Regions from separate parts of the Lysinibacillus sp. AR18-8 genome, predicted to be linked through region 2. Evidence: riboswitches for the same ligand, from Rfam matches in the RefSeq annotation. Region 2 holds a riboswitch; each other region holds the start of a gene.
The links. A riboswitch is a leader RNA that binds a small molecule or an ion and turns the genes downstream of it on or off. The one in region 2 is predicted to bind cobalamin.

Region 1: another riboswitch for cobalamin. It lies ahead of BFM98_RS00475 ((2Fe-2S) ferredoxin domain-containing protein); the one in region 2 lies ahead of cobT (nicotinate-nucleotide--dimethylbenzimidazole phosphoribosyltransferase).
Region 3: another riboswitch for cobalamin. It lies ahead of BFM98_RS07150 (ABC transporter substrate-binding protein); the one in region 2 lies ahead of cobT (nicotinate-nucleotide--dimethylbenzimidazole phosphoribosyltransferase).

The regions. Positions count from the first base shown of each region.
Region 1 covers NZ_MDGU01000001.1:98,810-104,175, reverse strand. The annotation lists gene BFM98_RS00495 (precorrin-8X methylmutase) at 1-52, opposite strand, end outside; gene cobK (precorrin-6A reductase) at 65-826, opposite strand; gene BFM98_RS00485 (sirohydrochlorin chelatase) at 823-1,758, opposite strand; gene cobJ (precorrin-3B C(17)-methyltransferase) at 1,773-3,440, opposite strand; gene BFM98_RS00475 ((2Fe-2S) ferredoxin domain-containing protein) at 3,445-3,816, opposite strand; cobalamin riboswitch at 3,963-4,144, opposite strand; cobalamin riboswitch at 4,396-4,580, shown strand; gene BFM98_RS00470 (energy-coupling factor ABC transporter permease) at 4,730-5,366, shown strand, end outside.
Region 2 covers NZ_MDGU01000005.1:75,619-80,984, forward strand. The annotation lists gene miaA (tRNA (adenosine(37)-N6)-dimethylallyltransferase MiaA) at 1-602, shown strand, start outside; gene hfq (RNA chaperone Hfq) at 700-930, shown strand; gene BFM98_RS03875 (rhodanese-like domain-containing protein) at 1,026-1,328, shown strand; gene BFM98_RS03880 (hypothetical protein) at 1,372-1,767, opposite strand; cobalamin riboswitch at 2,176-2,351, shown strand; gene cobT (nicotinate-nucleotide--dimethylbenzimidazole phosphoribosyltransferase) at 2,444-3,499, shown strand; gene BFM98_RS03890 (trimeric intracellular cation channel family protein) at 3,551-4,156, opposite strand; gene BFM98_RS03895 (methionine gamma-lyase family protein) at 4,498-5,366, shown strand, end outside.
Region 3 covers NZ_MDGU01000008.1:112,008-117,373, forward strand. The annotation lists gene BFM98_RS07145 (FecCD family ABC transporter permease) at 1-223, opposite strand, end outside; gene BFM98_RS07150 (ABC transporter substrate-binding protein) at 220-1,188, opposite strand; cobalamin riboswitch at 1,326-1,508, opposite strand; gene BFM98_RS07155 (acyl-CoA dehydrogenase family protein) at 1,566-3,233, opposite strand; gene BFM98_RS07160 (class I adenylate-forming enzyme family protein) at 3,235-4,737, opposite strand; gene BFM98_RS07165 (MerR family transcriptional regulator) at 4,730-5,119, opposite strand; gene argS (arginine--tRNA ligase) at 5,352-5,366, opposite strand, start outside.

The sequences.
Region 1 (5,366 bases), on a different contig from region 2:
AAATTTTATCTGGGTCTACCGTTAATGGTTTAAAATCTGTTTTAAAATCCATGGAAAATGCCTCCTAAATTGTATGTTCAACAGCCTGTAATACTTCTTCAAATGTTGAATATTGTTGGCCGTACTGTATATTTGGTCGTGCAATAAGAATCGTTTCAATCTGGCATGCGAGAGCTGCCTCTAGCTTCTCATCAACTGAGCCCACTTTACCGCTTTCTTTGGTAATCATCAACGTCACTCCGTATTGACGAAATAGAGCTTCATTTAATTCCTTTGAAAACGGACCTTGAATAGCCACAATATCTCGCTGCGCCACGCCAAGTGCCTCACATTTTTCCATATTATCCAGTCGTGGAAGCATACGAGCGATTACTCTTGTGTTTTCTAAGCCCTGTAAAACCCTTGTAAATGTAGCGAGTGTTTTACTACCTGTCGTTAGCATAATGACACCGCGTTTTTCTGCAGCTAGCTGAGCTGCCTCCTCATAATCCTTTACAACAGTAATCAAAGGATGGGCATAATGTTCATGAGCTCTTTCATAGCGAATATAAGGAATCTTTGCCTGCTCTGCCGCTGCCATCGCATTTTTAGAGGCTTCCTCCGCAAATGGATGAGAAGCATCTACCACCAATTGATAGCCCTGCTCTGTCATGATGGTCGCCATTTCCTCAGCTGTCAGTCTACCGATTAAATGTGGCAGACCAACGTCAGCAAGACTAGAGGCTGCCGATTCAGTGACGACCGTAGCGGTTACCGCATAACCTGCACGTTGTAATGCAAGGGCTAGATCCCTTGCATCACTTGTCCCTGCTAACATGAAAATCATTTTACCGGCTCCTCTTCATGATGATGGTCATGGTCATGATGGTCATGCCCATGATCGTGATGGTCGTGATGATGATGATGCGCATGTCCATGATCGTGATCGTGATGGTGATGATGATGTGCATGTCCATGTACTGCCGCATAGGCGCGATAATCTTCTAGATCTTGCATACCTGTTGATGTACCGTTGATTGCCTGTTCAATACGCTCTAATAAAACATTTTGTAACCGTTCATGGTAGCCAAAATAGTTAGCAATTTGAATATCACAATCTGGATAAAGTTCATTAAACTTCTCACACATGCCATGCATGCGTTCCATCAAAATGCCTGTGAATAAAAAGTATGGTAACATGATGATTTTTTTTGCACCTAGTTTGACACAACGTTCAATTCCTTCTTCAACTCGTGGATCTGTGACACCCATAAAAGCACTTTCTACGTATTTTACAGGTAGTTTTTCCCATAAAAGTCGCGTGATTTTATAAAAATCACCATTAGCAGATGGATCACTGCCACCTCGTGCAATCAATAAAATCGCTGTGTCTTCCTGCTCTTGTTCTGAATTAAAGCCAATTTCAGCTAGGCGATCTTGTAAAATGGCAAAGATTTCATCATGGATACCAATTGTTTGACCATATGTGAAGGTAATCGTTGGATAATGCTCACGTGCATGCTCGATTTCCGCTGGAATATGCAGCTTTGAATGGCCTGCATGCAGTAAAATGATTGGAATTACATGTACCTCTGTAGCTCCCTTTTTCACACAGTTTGTAATACCTTCTTCGATGTTAGGTGAAGCAAATTCAAGGAAACAAGTTTCCACTAAAAATTGTTCATCAATACGCGGTGTCATTTGTTCGATAAATGTACGAACCTCATCATTTCCTGCTGCTAAACGGCTCCCATGGCCGACAAATAAAATAGCTTTCATCTCTCTACTCCTTACTAGTCGCCGCACGGAGCTGGCTCTACTTTTATTTTGGAAGACATATCTTGATACGTAAAATGCAGTATTTTTTTCACACGTTTAAAATATTTAAATAAGCGTTCATTTGGATGAGCATTTGCTTTATATTCTTCAATAATATCTGTAATGAGTGGAATCAGCTGCTCAGGCTCCAGCCCTTCTACAACAGGCTGTGCTGCGTGTGCTGTACGACCGACTGGTTTTGCTCCAATAAAGACATCAAATTTACTTTTGCGGTAGACGATACCAATATCATCAAATACAGCCCGATAACAGGCCATCCCACAGCCATTAAAGCCAATATTTAATGTCTTCGGTAAGGACATACCGCCTAGTTTTTCTTGTATTTCCTCTGCATATGGTATTGAATCAGCCTTTTCACCGTAGCAAAAATCACAAGCCTTCAGTGATAACACATCACCAATCGGGGCTAATAAAAACCCTACTTCCTGTAATTTCTCTGTGATCTGTTCAGGGGCAGTCGTTGGTATTTTCAAATGAATTTGATGATCTGGTGTGTATTCCATCGTCCCCTCATCCCCAACGACCTCCGCTAACGTCATCATTTGCTGGGGAGTAAAAAACTTATTGGCTACACCAGGACTTACTGCTAATTCAAAAATAGATTCTATTTTTTGCTGTACAAGCTTCGGTGTTACTTTGACTGCGCTTGTCCCTTTTACCATTGCAAGTGCCGCTGTAGCCATTTCAAGAGCTGTTTTTTTAGGCTTTGGCGTAGCGGCTATACTGGGTTTATTAAAGCGCCCTGCATTAGGGTCAGCCGTAAAGTCATTTCGCGCTGTTCCCGTCTCTTGGTTCATTGCCCAAGGTTCATTTTCTTCGCGTAAACGTTGATGTGGACGTAATGGCTGTTTCTCTTCACCCAGAGTATATTTACGTTGGTAACCGCGGGGCGTAATCATCTTATTGTCATAGAAAAATGTTGACGAATTCCCGATAATGACAGTTGTCAACATACCAATATCATGTTCTAGCATTTCTGCTAGTGTTGTCATGGTCACTTCTTGACGTTCTCGATAGGCACTTTTCACAAGCCCAACTGGTGTGTCTGGCGAACGATATTCTAAGAGTATTCGTTGAGCCTCGACAATTTGTCTTGTTCGACGTCCACTTTTAGGATTGTATAAAGCAATGACAAAGTCCGCCATTGCAGCTGCCTCGACACGCTTTGCAATTAAATTCCAAGGTGTTAGATGGTCACTCAAACTGATTGTACAAGCATCATGCATAATAGGTGCACCAAGTATGCTAGCGCATGAATTAATCGCAGAAATCCCAGGAACAATTTCAACTTCAATTCCTGTTGCTTCTGTCCAGCCTAGCTCAATTAACACCTCATAGACTAATCCTGCCATGCCATAGACGCCTGCATCACCACTCGAAATTACTGAGACGATGCTCCCTGCTTCGGCTTGACGAACGGCTTCCTGTGCACGCGACACTTCTTCTGTCATGCCTGTACTAACAATCGATTTTGCACTTACTAAATCTTGAATCAGCTCTACATAGGTTTTATAGCCTATAATCATATCACTTTGTTGTAAAGCCTCTACTGCACGTGTCGTAATATGCTTAAAATCTCCAGGTCCAAAGCCTACTACGAAAATTTTTCCTTTTTGCGCCATGTTGTTACCCCTCTTTCACCTTTTCGATCCCTTTAATAGCAGTTGTTTGAGCAGTACGCTGTAATGTACCTTCACGAAGTGTAAAGACATGTTCGTTGTATAAGGATTCATGATGTAAATCTTGTACTAGTGTTCTAGCATGCTCTGTTGATGGCACACGATACCAGTTTCCTTGAGGATAAGCGATTACCACACAAGCATCCTTGCAGCGTCCATTACAGCGCGTTCTTGTCGTATGTATTTCCTGATCGAGTGCTTGCCGCTGTATCTCATCTCGAATGGCTAAGGTAATTTCCTCCCCATCCTTTTTCATGCAGCTACTGCCATTGCAAATAAAGAGATGTGTTTTCATCCCCTCTAAATTCCAAGTTGTCATCTTCTGTCTCCCCTCATTTGCTTTTTGGAAAAAGAAAAACCTTTACTCTATAACGAAGAGTAAAGGTTTTGTAGAAGCCAAATAAAAACGAATAGAATGAAATACAGGTACCCGCTTTCGCTTCAACTTCTCCCTCCGAAAAGTTTGCATGCACAATCAAATAAGCAGGTTTCCTGACTTAAGCTTCATTTTACTGTCGCACCTTCCCAAGTTTGCACCAGTGGCTTTGCGATTTCATCAGCTATTACAGTAGCGGGGGCTGTATTGGATTTTCACCAATTTCCCTATTATCTCGAGCTATTCGAGCACTTATTGACGTTTTATATGAAATTTTTATTAGAATTTTAAATAGAAAACTGTCTTTATCATATCTTATTATTTTAAAATTTCAATATTTCTTTAAAAATTTATGACAAATTTATCAATTTTGAATGGAACTAGGTATGAAATTTATACAATCTATATAATTTGCGCACAAAATTTTATCAGAATATTCACCGTTGACCTTTAATTAAAAAAATTTCATAAAAGGTATAGCATATTTATGGAAATTCATGTTACACTTTGTCGTGAAATCTCACAATTTGAATTTTTTTCGGTGCAAAGTGCTTGTCATTTTGCTTAAAAGGGAAGCCGGTTTGAGTCCGGCGCGGTCCCGCCACTGTAATAGGGAGCTTTATAGAATATGTCACTGTCTAACGGATGGGAAGACCTATAAAGCATTGAACTAGAGCCAGGAGACCTGCCGAAAAATAAGTGATCGTTTCAACCTACGAGGATAGGTGTGCGGCTTAGCAGATGAGACTGTTATTTGCTTTTTTAGCTATGCACTTTTCCACCTAAGGAGAAGTGCTTTTTTTAATTACGCACGCAATATTCTAAAAATCTATTAATTAGTTAGGAGGAAAGCTTTTTGAAATTATCATGGTGGAAACTTAGTTATTTTTTACTGGCCTTTTTAATCGTGCCAAAACGTGCCTTTGCCATGCATATCATGGAAGGTTTTTTACCAATCGAATGGGCTATTTTTTGGTGGGTGATCTCTATCCCATTTATCATTCTAGGATTGCGTTCTATTCGAAAAACCATTGATGAAAATCCTGAAACAAAAATGCTTTTGGGGCTTTCAGGAGCCTTTGCCTTTGTGCTATCCGCCCTAAAAATCCCTTCAGTTACAGGTAGTTGCTCTCACCCAACTGGTGTAGGACTTGGGACAGTACTCTTTGGCCCTCTAGCAATGAGTGTAATTGGAACAATCGTTTTATTATTTCAATCTTTATTATTAGCTCATGGAGGAATTACAACTTTAGGGGCTAATGCCTTTTCTATGGCTATTGTTGGTCCTTTTATTGCTTACTTTGTCTTTAAAGGGGCTCAAAAAGTAGGGTTGTCATTTTCACTAGCCATATTCTTTGCAGCTATGCTTGGTGATTTAGGTACATACATTGTGACTTCTGTACAACTAGCACTAGCCTTTCCTTCAGAGGTTGGAGGCTTTATGGCATCCTTTACAAAGTTTGCAGGTATTTTTGCCTTAACTCAAATTCCTT
Region 2 (5,366 bases):
CTATAATAGTAGGAGGCTCTGGCTTATATGTACAAGCTGTCCTCTATGATTTCCAATTTACTGATGAAAAAGTAGATGAAGAAGCACGAAAAGCCTACTATGAGGAATTAGCAAAGCTTGGCCCTGAGGCAATGCATGACAAACTAAAACAACTAGACCCTCAAACAGCGGAGACAATCCATCCAAACAATACACGTCGTGTTATTCGTGCATTAGAAATGCTGGAATTAAGCGGTGTATCAAAAGCAGCGGAAGCGCAAAATCGAGGGGAAGTACCCCTTTACGACCATGTTATTTTAGGGCTAGGTCAAAACATGTCCCGTGACGTGCTATATGACCGTATTAATCGTCGTGTTGATTTAATGGTGGAAAATGGTCTTCTGCAAGAGGTGAAGGGATTATGGCAGCAAAATATCCGTGGAGTACAGTCTATACAAGCCATCGGGTATAAAGAATTATATGATTATTTAGATGGCAAATGTACCCTAGAGGAAGCCCTTGATAGCTTAAAACAAAATTCCCGTCGCTATGCAAAAAGACAGCTTACTTATTTCCGTAATAAAATGGATGTCCATTTTATTACGCCGGATGATCGATTATAAGAATAAAGAAAAATTTCTAAAAATTACTAATTGATAAATTGGTAGAACGTGCTACTATAGGAATGAAGAGGTAGAAAGTTAGTAGGGAGGCTATTTGATGAAATCAATCAATTTGCAAGATACGTTCTTGAACCAACTACGTAAAAACAGTGTTTTTGTAACTGTATTTCTGTTAAACGGATTTCAGTTAAAAGGGACTGTGAAATCATATGATAATTTTACAGTATTACTACTTGATGCTGAAAATAAGCAGCACCTAATCTACAAGCATGCCATTTCTACATTCGTACCAGCAAAACAAATAGAGTTTTTAGAGACAGAAGTATAATAAGTTTGTTAAACAGTTAGTGTTCTCACACTGGCTGTTTTTTTTGCTACAAGCTATAATGATAGTGGAATTTGATATTTTGGAGGACAAAGTTTATGAAAACAATGGAAACAACACAATTATTAGATCTGTTAGATGCAAATGAGGACCTATATATTATCGATGTACGTGAAGAGGATGAAGTAGCCCATGGCATGATCCCAGGTGCTCAACATATTGCACTCGGAACTATCCCTGAACGTTTAGAGGAATTAGATGTAGAAAAGCCATATATTATTGTATGTAAGGCTGGAGCTCGTTCTGCCAATGCGTGTGCTTACTTAGAGGCACAAGGATTTGATGTAACAAACCTTGAAGGCGGCATGCTGGCTTATGATGGAGAATTAGAATTTAAATAAATCATGAAAAAAGAAAGAGTATACACTCTTTCTTTTTTCATGATTATTTTTTCAAGGCATCCATGATAAAATTAAAATTCTCTTCAAAGTTTTTGTAGATATTAACATTTTTTTGTCCCTGCACTTTTGAAGCATAACTAGCAAAGTTTAGACCAGCTCCATAAATTTGTAGTGCTCCATTCGCCAAATCCCCTTTTTGGAGAAGCTCAATGCCATCTTTCAAGAAATTTTGACTCTCCTCGAAATGACACTCCGTAATGTATTTATCACCACTATGAAATAACTTTAAATTTTCTAGTATTTTATTTGCTGTCTCTTCACTGATCGAAGCGTCGATATTGATTAACAACTGATTGATCGGTTTTACGAGTTTGGCATAGAGGCTATCGTGCGTTTCACAGGTTTCAGCAATAGCGTTTCTTAATTGTTTTGCATTCATCGTATCTACTCCTAACTTTTCATCGTTTTACTATTGATACTTACCCTAATTTTAATCATAGAAATAATTTATGTTTACATTGAACAGATTATTAAGATTTCAACTTTTATGTTCAACATTACTCAGTGAATTGGCAGAACATATGCTATGGAAGGTAGAGATGATTGAAAAGTCTGTAGTTTACTTGTTATGGCAATTGATTCAGTAATGGATTTTTGTACAAGCCGAGTGTTAGACATAGAGAATTCTAAAAAGCACTAATTATGGAAGACTAGGAATCAAGTGAAGGATTCATTTATTGTGACAAGCTCTTGATAGCTTATATTGTGAATAGCAGTATGTACTAAGTTAACACTCAAAAGATTTTTTCCTCTTGACACTAAAAAAGTTGTAAAGTAGATTTAACATAATTACATAAAAGCAATAGGTGCCCATTAGGGAGAATAGGGAATAAAGTGAAAAGCTTTAGCGGACCCGCCACTGTATAAGGGAATTTCATAGTGTATGCCACTAGCAAATTGCTGGGAAGGTACTATGAGGTGTTGAACTTGAGCCAGGAGACCTGCCTACATGCTTTAGAAGATATAGATGATGGAAAAGTCTGTAGTTTATTTGTCATGACAATAAACTACAGACTTTTTATTTTGTCTTAATGAGAACGAGAGGAGAAATAATCATGCAATTATTACAAGACACGATTCAAAACATTCAGGGGGCTGATATGAAAAGTATGGAGCAAGCTAGAAAGCGGATTGATGCGCTTTGTAAGCCCCCAGGTAGCTTGGGTAAACTAGAATCACTTGCCGTACAGCTCTCTGGTATAACAGGACAATTATATCCGATGGTCGACAAAAAAGTGATGATTGTCTGTGCTGCAGATCATGGTGTTTGCGAGGAAGGTGTAACCACGAATCCACAAGATGTTACGGTCTTTCAAACATTAAATTTTCCTAAGGGGGGTACAGGCGTTTGTGCGATTGCGGGGATTACCAATGCAAAGGTGGTCACAGTAGATGTGGGTGTAAAAGAAGATATTCCACTTGATGCAGGTGTCATTATTCATAAAATTAAATATGGTACAGATAACATGGCACAAGGTCCAGCTATGGCCAAACAAGAAGCCATTCAATCGATAGAAGTAGGAATCCGTGTGGCCACTGAGGAAATCATAAAAGGTGCTGATGTACTTGGGACTGGAGAAATGGGCATCGGCAATACAACACCAAGTGCTGCGATATTAGCTGTTTTGACGGGATGCAACCCTATCGAAGTAACGGGGTTTGGTGCAGGAGTAGGCCAAGGAGGCATTGCCTATAAAGCGGCAGTTATTGAAAAAGCAATTACCTTAAATCAGCCTAATCCAAATGATGTTATTGATGTTCTGGCTAAGGTTGGAGGGTTAGAGATAGGGGCGATGACAGGTATTATTCTTGGCGCTACTGCCCATCGTAAACCCGTTGTCATTGATGGATTTATTTCAACTATAGCAGCCCTCATTGCTTATAAGCTCGAACCAAAAGTAATCGATTATATCATTCCTTCCCATGCTTCAGAGGAACCAGGGGCAAAAATTGCCGCTGCCTTACTAGGCATTGAACCAATGTTGCACATGAATATGCGTTTAGGCGAAGGTTCTGGAGCAGCCTTAGCCTTTCCTATTTTAGATGCAGCTTGCTCGATGATGAAAAACATGGCGACTTTAGAAGAATCAATGCAGTTGTTAAAAAGATAAAAACAATAAAACAGCCAATGACTTAATTTTTGGTCATTGGCTGAATGGTGTTTATGCACGATTTAACTTTCGTAATGGCAAGCGCCACTTCATCATATAGGAAAGAATACGTAAAGCTGTAATCACTGCGAATAAAATATAAAGGAAAATGTCTCCTGTAAAAACCTCGAATCCGATTAGCAATCCTGCAAGAGCTGCCCAAACACCATAAACTTCATCACGGAGAACTAATGGTTTTCTTCTAGCTAATAAATCTCGTACAATACCCCCACCTGAACCTGTCAAAACAGCAGCTACAATGACTGCGCTTACTGGCATATCAAGCTTAACAGCATAGAGTGCGCCTTGAATAGCGAATGCTGATAAGCCAATCGCATCTGTGAAGTTACCCCAACGATGCCAATGTTGAATCAGATGATGCGGAAAAATAAAGAATATCGTAATCGCAGCAAGCGCTATTTGAAACATCATATCCTGTCCCCAAAGTGTTGTGACAGGTAGTCCAATGAGTAAATTTCGGATAGCTCCTCCACCAAAAGCAGTCACAATACCAAGTATATATACACCGAATAAATCGTATTCTTCTTCCATGGCAATAATTGCCCCAGAAATAGCAAAGGCAATTGTTCCTATAATACTAAAAACCTCCCAAGCCATCCCTTTCACCCCTTCTATCAATAAATAAACTTTATTAAAAGTTAAAAGACTTTTTACGTAACAGAATCTATGAATTTAATAGCCAAAATCGGTCATTAAATACGCATCTTGAAATGAGTCCGCACATTAGCTTAGCGTAAAATCCTCTTAGAAACAATAGGCAAGTTTTACAGGTGCACATACAAATTGATAAAATGTGATTAAAATAAAGAAAAACATTCGTCAAAAGCGTTCATATACCAGTAGTTGGTTAGGGAATTCTAGAGTGATTGAAGTCAATTTAGATAGTCAATAAATCTTACTGATTGAAATGCGAGACATTGTGAAATGGAGAAGAAAGAATGACGTTTACATCAAATTTATCAACAGAAACGCTATCGTTAGCGGCAAAAGTAGAGGAGCAAGTTCGGCCTTATCATGCCAAGGTAGAAGAAATGGCGTTCTACAATCAGCAGAAGGTGCTAGCAGCTTTCAGAAAGCATCAAGTAAGTGATTATCATTTACACCCATCAAACGGCTATGGCTATGATGATGAGGGGCGGGATAATCTAGAGCGTGTTTATGCGGAAGTATTTGGTGCAGAGGCAGCCATAGTCCGACCACAAATTATTTCAGGGACACATGCAATCACGCTTAGTCTATTCGGTGTTTTGCGTCCTGGTGATGAGCTGCTTTATATTTCTGGTCAGCCATATGATACATTGCAATCCATTGTCGATGGTGGTGATAAAGATACAGGTTCACTGAAAGATTATAAAATCGGTTATCGACATGTGGATTTACTAGATAATCAGGTTATTGATTGGGCAGGTGTAGAAGCGGCCATTACAGCACAAACCAAAATGATCGCGATTCAGCGTTCAAAAGGCTATGCAACACGTCCATCCTTTACAATTGAAGAAATTGCAGATATGTGTGAAAAGGTACGTAAATTAGCTCCGAAAGCTATTATTTTTGTAGATAACTGCTATGGCGAGTTTGTAGAGGCCCAGGAACCTACAGAGGTTGGGGCTGACTTAATAGCAGGCTCGCTCATTAAAAATCCAGGTGGAGGCTTGGCTAAAATTGGTGGCTATATTGCTGGCCGCGCAGATTTAGTGGAGAAATGTGCCTATCGTATGACATCCCCAGGTATTGGAGCAGAAGCGGGGGCCACATTAAATACACTAGGTGATTTTTATCAAGGATTTTTCCTGGCACCACATGTTGT
Region 3 (5,366 bases), on a different contig from region 2:
CTTGGAAAGCTGCTCCAGCAATAGCTAGAGATGCGCCTACTAGTCCCGCTAATAACACGCGAGGCAAACGAATTTTCCAAAAGATATTGGCGGCTGTTTCATCAACCGCCTTATTCCACAATACTTCTAATGGAATATGAACCGAGCCTATCGCTACGCCACACCAGATGCTAATAAGAAGAAGCGTACATGTTAATGTATAGGCTAGTGCTATTTTTTTCACTTAAATACCTCAGGATAGATTGCTTTTGCTAATTCTTCTAGACCTTCAGCTAAACGTGGCCCTTGACGACTTGTCGTACTTTCATCTACCTGCACAATCGCATTATTTTTTACGGCATTAATCGTATCAAAGCCCGCACGTTTTGGTATTTTCGTTAAAATATCTGGTACATAATGATATGTCACCACGATGACATCTGGATTTTTTGCGATAATTTGTTCTGCATCAATTTTATACCAATTATCGCCATCTACAGCTACATTCTCTGCATTGATCATTTCAAGCATAGCGTTCATAAATGTACCATTGCCAGCTGTATAAATATCTGGCTCATCTGATGCTTCAACTAACACTTTTTTGGGTTCAACATCCTTGACTTTAGACAAAACTTCTTCTACTTTTGCCTTCATATTAGCGACAATTTTTTCTGCCTCTGGTAATTTCCCTGTAGCACGTCCAAGTTGCTCAATTGTTGTATATGTTTCATTAAAGTCTTGTGCATTTTTTACAACAAATACTTTCAAACCTGCTGATTCAAGCTGTGCAATAGCCTCTTCTGAAAGAGACATGCTAGATTCGTGTGAAAAAACGATATCTGGTTTTAAGGCAATAATTTTTTCAATATCGTATTCCATACCGCCAACCTTATCCTTCTCAGCTGCCTCTGGCGGATAATCGTCGTTGTCCGTAACACCAACTATTTCATCATTTAAACCTAGTCCAAAAAGGATTTCAGTATTACTTGGAATAAGTGAAACAATTTTCTCAGGAGGTGCTTCAAGTGTAATGTCCTTACCAAGGGCATCTGTTATCGTCATTGGGAATGTTGCTTCATCCACCTGTGCTGTTTCTTGCTGTGTTTGCTGCTCGTTAGATGGCTTGTTATCTTTTGCTTCCTGCCCACAAGCAGCTAGCAAGCCTACTGCTAAAAATGCTGATAATCCTATTTTCCAAAATTTCTTCATGTGAATCCTCCTTCGTTGATCCGTGCGACATTTCGCTTTATTCTACATCAAAATAAAACCCCTCATCTTTGATCGATGAGGGGGCAAAATCGCACCAAAAAAACTGATACAAAATCCACCACCCTATCCTCGTAGGTTGTCATGTCGTTATAAAGGCAGGTCTCCTGGCTAGTGCTACTTGCGATTTTTCAAGCCTTCCCGAAATCTTCAGTGGCATCATTTGAAAAAACTCACACTTACAGTGGCGGGACCGCATCGGAATTACACCGATTTCCCTTTTCACTTTACTTAAGTAAAGAACCTTTATAATATTCAGTTGATTTCATTATACATGAAAATGAAAAAAGTCGCCTCCATTCAAGACGACTCCCCGGCCATTATACAATTTCAGAAAAGTATTGGACTGTTTTCATTTGAGCACCCATTTCTCTTAATGACCATGTCTGTTCTAAATAAACGTCCGCTAGTTTTTCATATTTCCCACCAAATTTATGTGCCCACTCAACCGCTATGACACTTTCATAAAGGTGAGCCATTTTTTCCGCCATACCCTTAGATTCAAAAGTTTTCGTTGCCTCGTCTAAAGCGCTAAAAATTTGCAGTTTCACAGACATATTCGCCAATTGTTCTTTAACGATTTGTACTAGTGAGCTGTCAGCTAATTTGTCTAATCGTTCCTCCATCTCCTGTACAAACAGTTCATGAGCATGAAACTTATCTACTAAACGAATGAGTTCTAAGGCCAAAATATTAGCCGTACCCTCCCACACCGTTAACACTTGGGCGTCTCTTAATAAGCGGGGCGTTACAAAGTCTTCTATATAGCCATTACCTCCGTGTAATTCAATTGCCTCACTAGCATAATGAACAGCTTGCTCTGCTGTTTCCTTTTTCATAATGGCAATATATAAACGATTCATAATAAGATCTTGCTGAGTTCCCTGTCCACTTGTCACTTTATCGTATAATTGGATAAGATCAAAAACTGTCGCTACTTCCACGTGCAACTTAGCTGCAAATTTCCCTAAAGTATCCTGAATCATAGGGTACTGTGTTAAGGGCTTGCCAAATGCATGTCGATTGCTTACATAATGTTTTGCCTCTAAGAAGCCGCGACGCATAATACCAATTGAAGCGACTGCATTACAAATTCTAGAGAGATTTAGTGCTTCTAGCATATAATAAATCCCTTTATTTTGCTCCCCTACAACATAGGCAAGTGCACCATCAAATTCTACCTCACCAGAGGGAACTGCCCGAACGCCTAGCTTATCTTTCAGTCGGCGAATACGTAAATGATTTGTTGTTCCATCTTCTTTGCGCCAAGGAACTGCAAACAATGTTAAGCCTTTGGAACCTGCTGGCGCACCTTCTAGTCGTGCTAATACCATCGCTACACCACACATGCCCGCATTGGATGCAAAATATTTTTCACCATATAGACGATAAGCAGTGCCATCCTTTCTCGCCTCCACCACATTTGCACCTACGTCAGAGCCCCCTTGACGTTCTGTTAAAAAGGTCGCACCTTCATATAAATCTGTGTCACCTGTTGCACACACATGTGGTAAAAAACGCTGCTTTACCTCTTCATCTGCATAATGATCTAATAGATAGGCAGTTGCCATTGTCAATGTTACTGGACAATAAAAACCGGGCTCTGCATGTGATAGCAAATAACCTTGTGCAAAGCTATAAACATAATTCCCCTTGTGTCCTAGCTGCGGAATATGCTTGTGTACATAACCTACAATCCCAGTATTATATGTCTCTTCAATCGTTTTTTTATAGCCATCATTAACCCAAACCTCTGATATCTCTTCACCATAGGCATCATATCTTTGAAGGCGAGGCTCACCCTGTCGATCTGTATGCTTTGCCCTCGCATCAATATCACCTGCACATAGCTCACCAAAATCTGTTAACTCTCGTTGGGCATAGGATAAAAACTCTTTATCTAACATCATTTCCACTATTTTTTGAAGCGTGTCATCTTCAGTAAAAAAGTTCGTAGTACGCATTGCTTCTTGTTGTAATACTTTCATGCTATCTCACCTCTTGCCCCTTTAAATTTTGTTTTAATATTTTGCCTGATGCATTGCGTGGTAGCGCTTCTACTTTTTCAAAAATACGTGGTATTTTAAACTTTGCAAGATGCTCCTCTAAATAAGCTTTCAAAGCTTCCTCATGGATGTCTTGTTTAGCAGAATACACCGCCTTTACAGTTTCCCCCCATTGCGGATGTGGTACACCAATTACCGCAACCTCGAATATACCTTCAAAGCTCAATAAACAATCTTCAATTTCTTTCGGATAAATGTTGACACCTCCCGAAATAATGACATCCTTTTTACGATCTACCATCCAAATAAAACCATCTTCATCCTTGCGAGCTAGATCTCCGGTTTTTAACCAACCATCAATAAAGGCTTCATTAGTAGCTACTTCATCCTTATAGTAGCCAAGCATGTTGCCCTCACCCAACAAGACAATTTCCCCCACTTCGCCTACATTTACATCTTCTCCACTGTCATTCACAATACGCAACTCTGTACCAAGTGGCGCCCGCTGACCAATACTTCCTGCCTTTGCTTCATGCTCCTTGCCAAATAATAATGAGCCACTTGGACCTGCCTCTGTTAATCCATATACACAAGTCAAATTATTTGTGCGGAATGCCTGCTGAATGAACCGAACCTCACTTTGAGATAACGGTGCCCCACCATAGACCCACCATTTCATAGAAGACAAATCTGCCGAATGTAGCCTTGGCAGTTGTGCCGTTAATAAATAAGCAACAGGTGCACCAAAGAAATGTGTTGTTTTCTCCTTTTCAATGGAATCAATGAATAAATCGGGTGTAAAAGTTGGTGTTAATACATTTGTTGAGCCTACCAATACACCCGCCATTAAAAATAAATGTAATGGTGCAGAGTGTGTTAATGGCATCATAAGCAAAATACGGCTCTCAGGCTTTACCTCCATTTCAACAGCTATCATTTGCGCCACTGTTAAAATATTACGGTAGCTAAATAACACACCCTTTGGTTTTCCTGTCGTGCCAGATGTATATAAAATCGTGGAAGGGTCATCCTCTTGTAACTGACAATCAATTGTTTGTGTACTAGCATTTTGAAGCATTGATTCATACTGATGCCATCCCACTTTTTCTTGACCTGTTTTAATTTTTAACGGAATACCGGCTAGCTGTTCAACTGCTGCAAAAATAGCCTCATGTACGACAATTGCCTTCGCCTCGGCATGCTGCGCCACGTACTCTACTTCTTGCAATGTAAACTTCGCATTGACTGGCACAACGATCGCTCCAATACGCTGAATAGCAAAGTAACTGACAACAAACTCTAAAACGTTTGGCATAAAAATTAAAACCTTATCCCCCTGCTTTACTCCCTGCTCTAGTAAAGCATTACTAAAACATGTCACCTGCTTATCTAAATCTTGGTAGGTTACTCTTCTGCCATGACAAATAACGGCTTCATTTTTCGGATACTTACGGGCATTACGTGCTAATAAATTGGAACTATTCATCTTGCATCTCTCCCTTTAAAGTCGCTAATTTTTCGCTAAACATGCCATGCATTTGTTGTAACTCATGCTTCATCTGCGTCAGCTCAGCTATTTTACTGTCAATCTCTTGAATTTTTTGTTCCCCGTATTCAACCGTTCGCTCTAATTGCTGAATTCCTGAGCGATCAAAATCAAATAGTAAAACCATCTCTTTGATTTCCTCTAAAGAAAATCCGTACCGCTTGCCTCTGAAAATAAGCTTGAGTTTCGCCAATTCTTTTTTGGAAAAGGTTCGTTGGTTGGTAGATGAACGATGGGGGCAAAGAAGCCCAAGTTCCTCATAATAACGTATTGTCCGCGTAGACACATTAAACTCCTTTGCTACCTCCTGAATCGTCTTCAAAACCATCTCCCCTTTCCTAATTGGCAACAGTATACCATTGACGTTAACGTAAACTTCAACAAAATTTTCGGAATTAACAGAAAAATAAAGTTTGGGACAGCTAATTTCCCACGGTTTATCCGTTTCTTTTGTCTTTCTATCCAACACATTCGGAACTTTATCTCTCATATTCAGCCTTCTATCCATTAAAAAAAGCCCCTAACACTTTTCATGTTAGGAGCCTAAAGTTTAATTACATTTTTTCAGG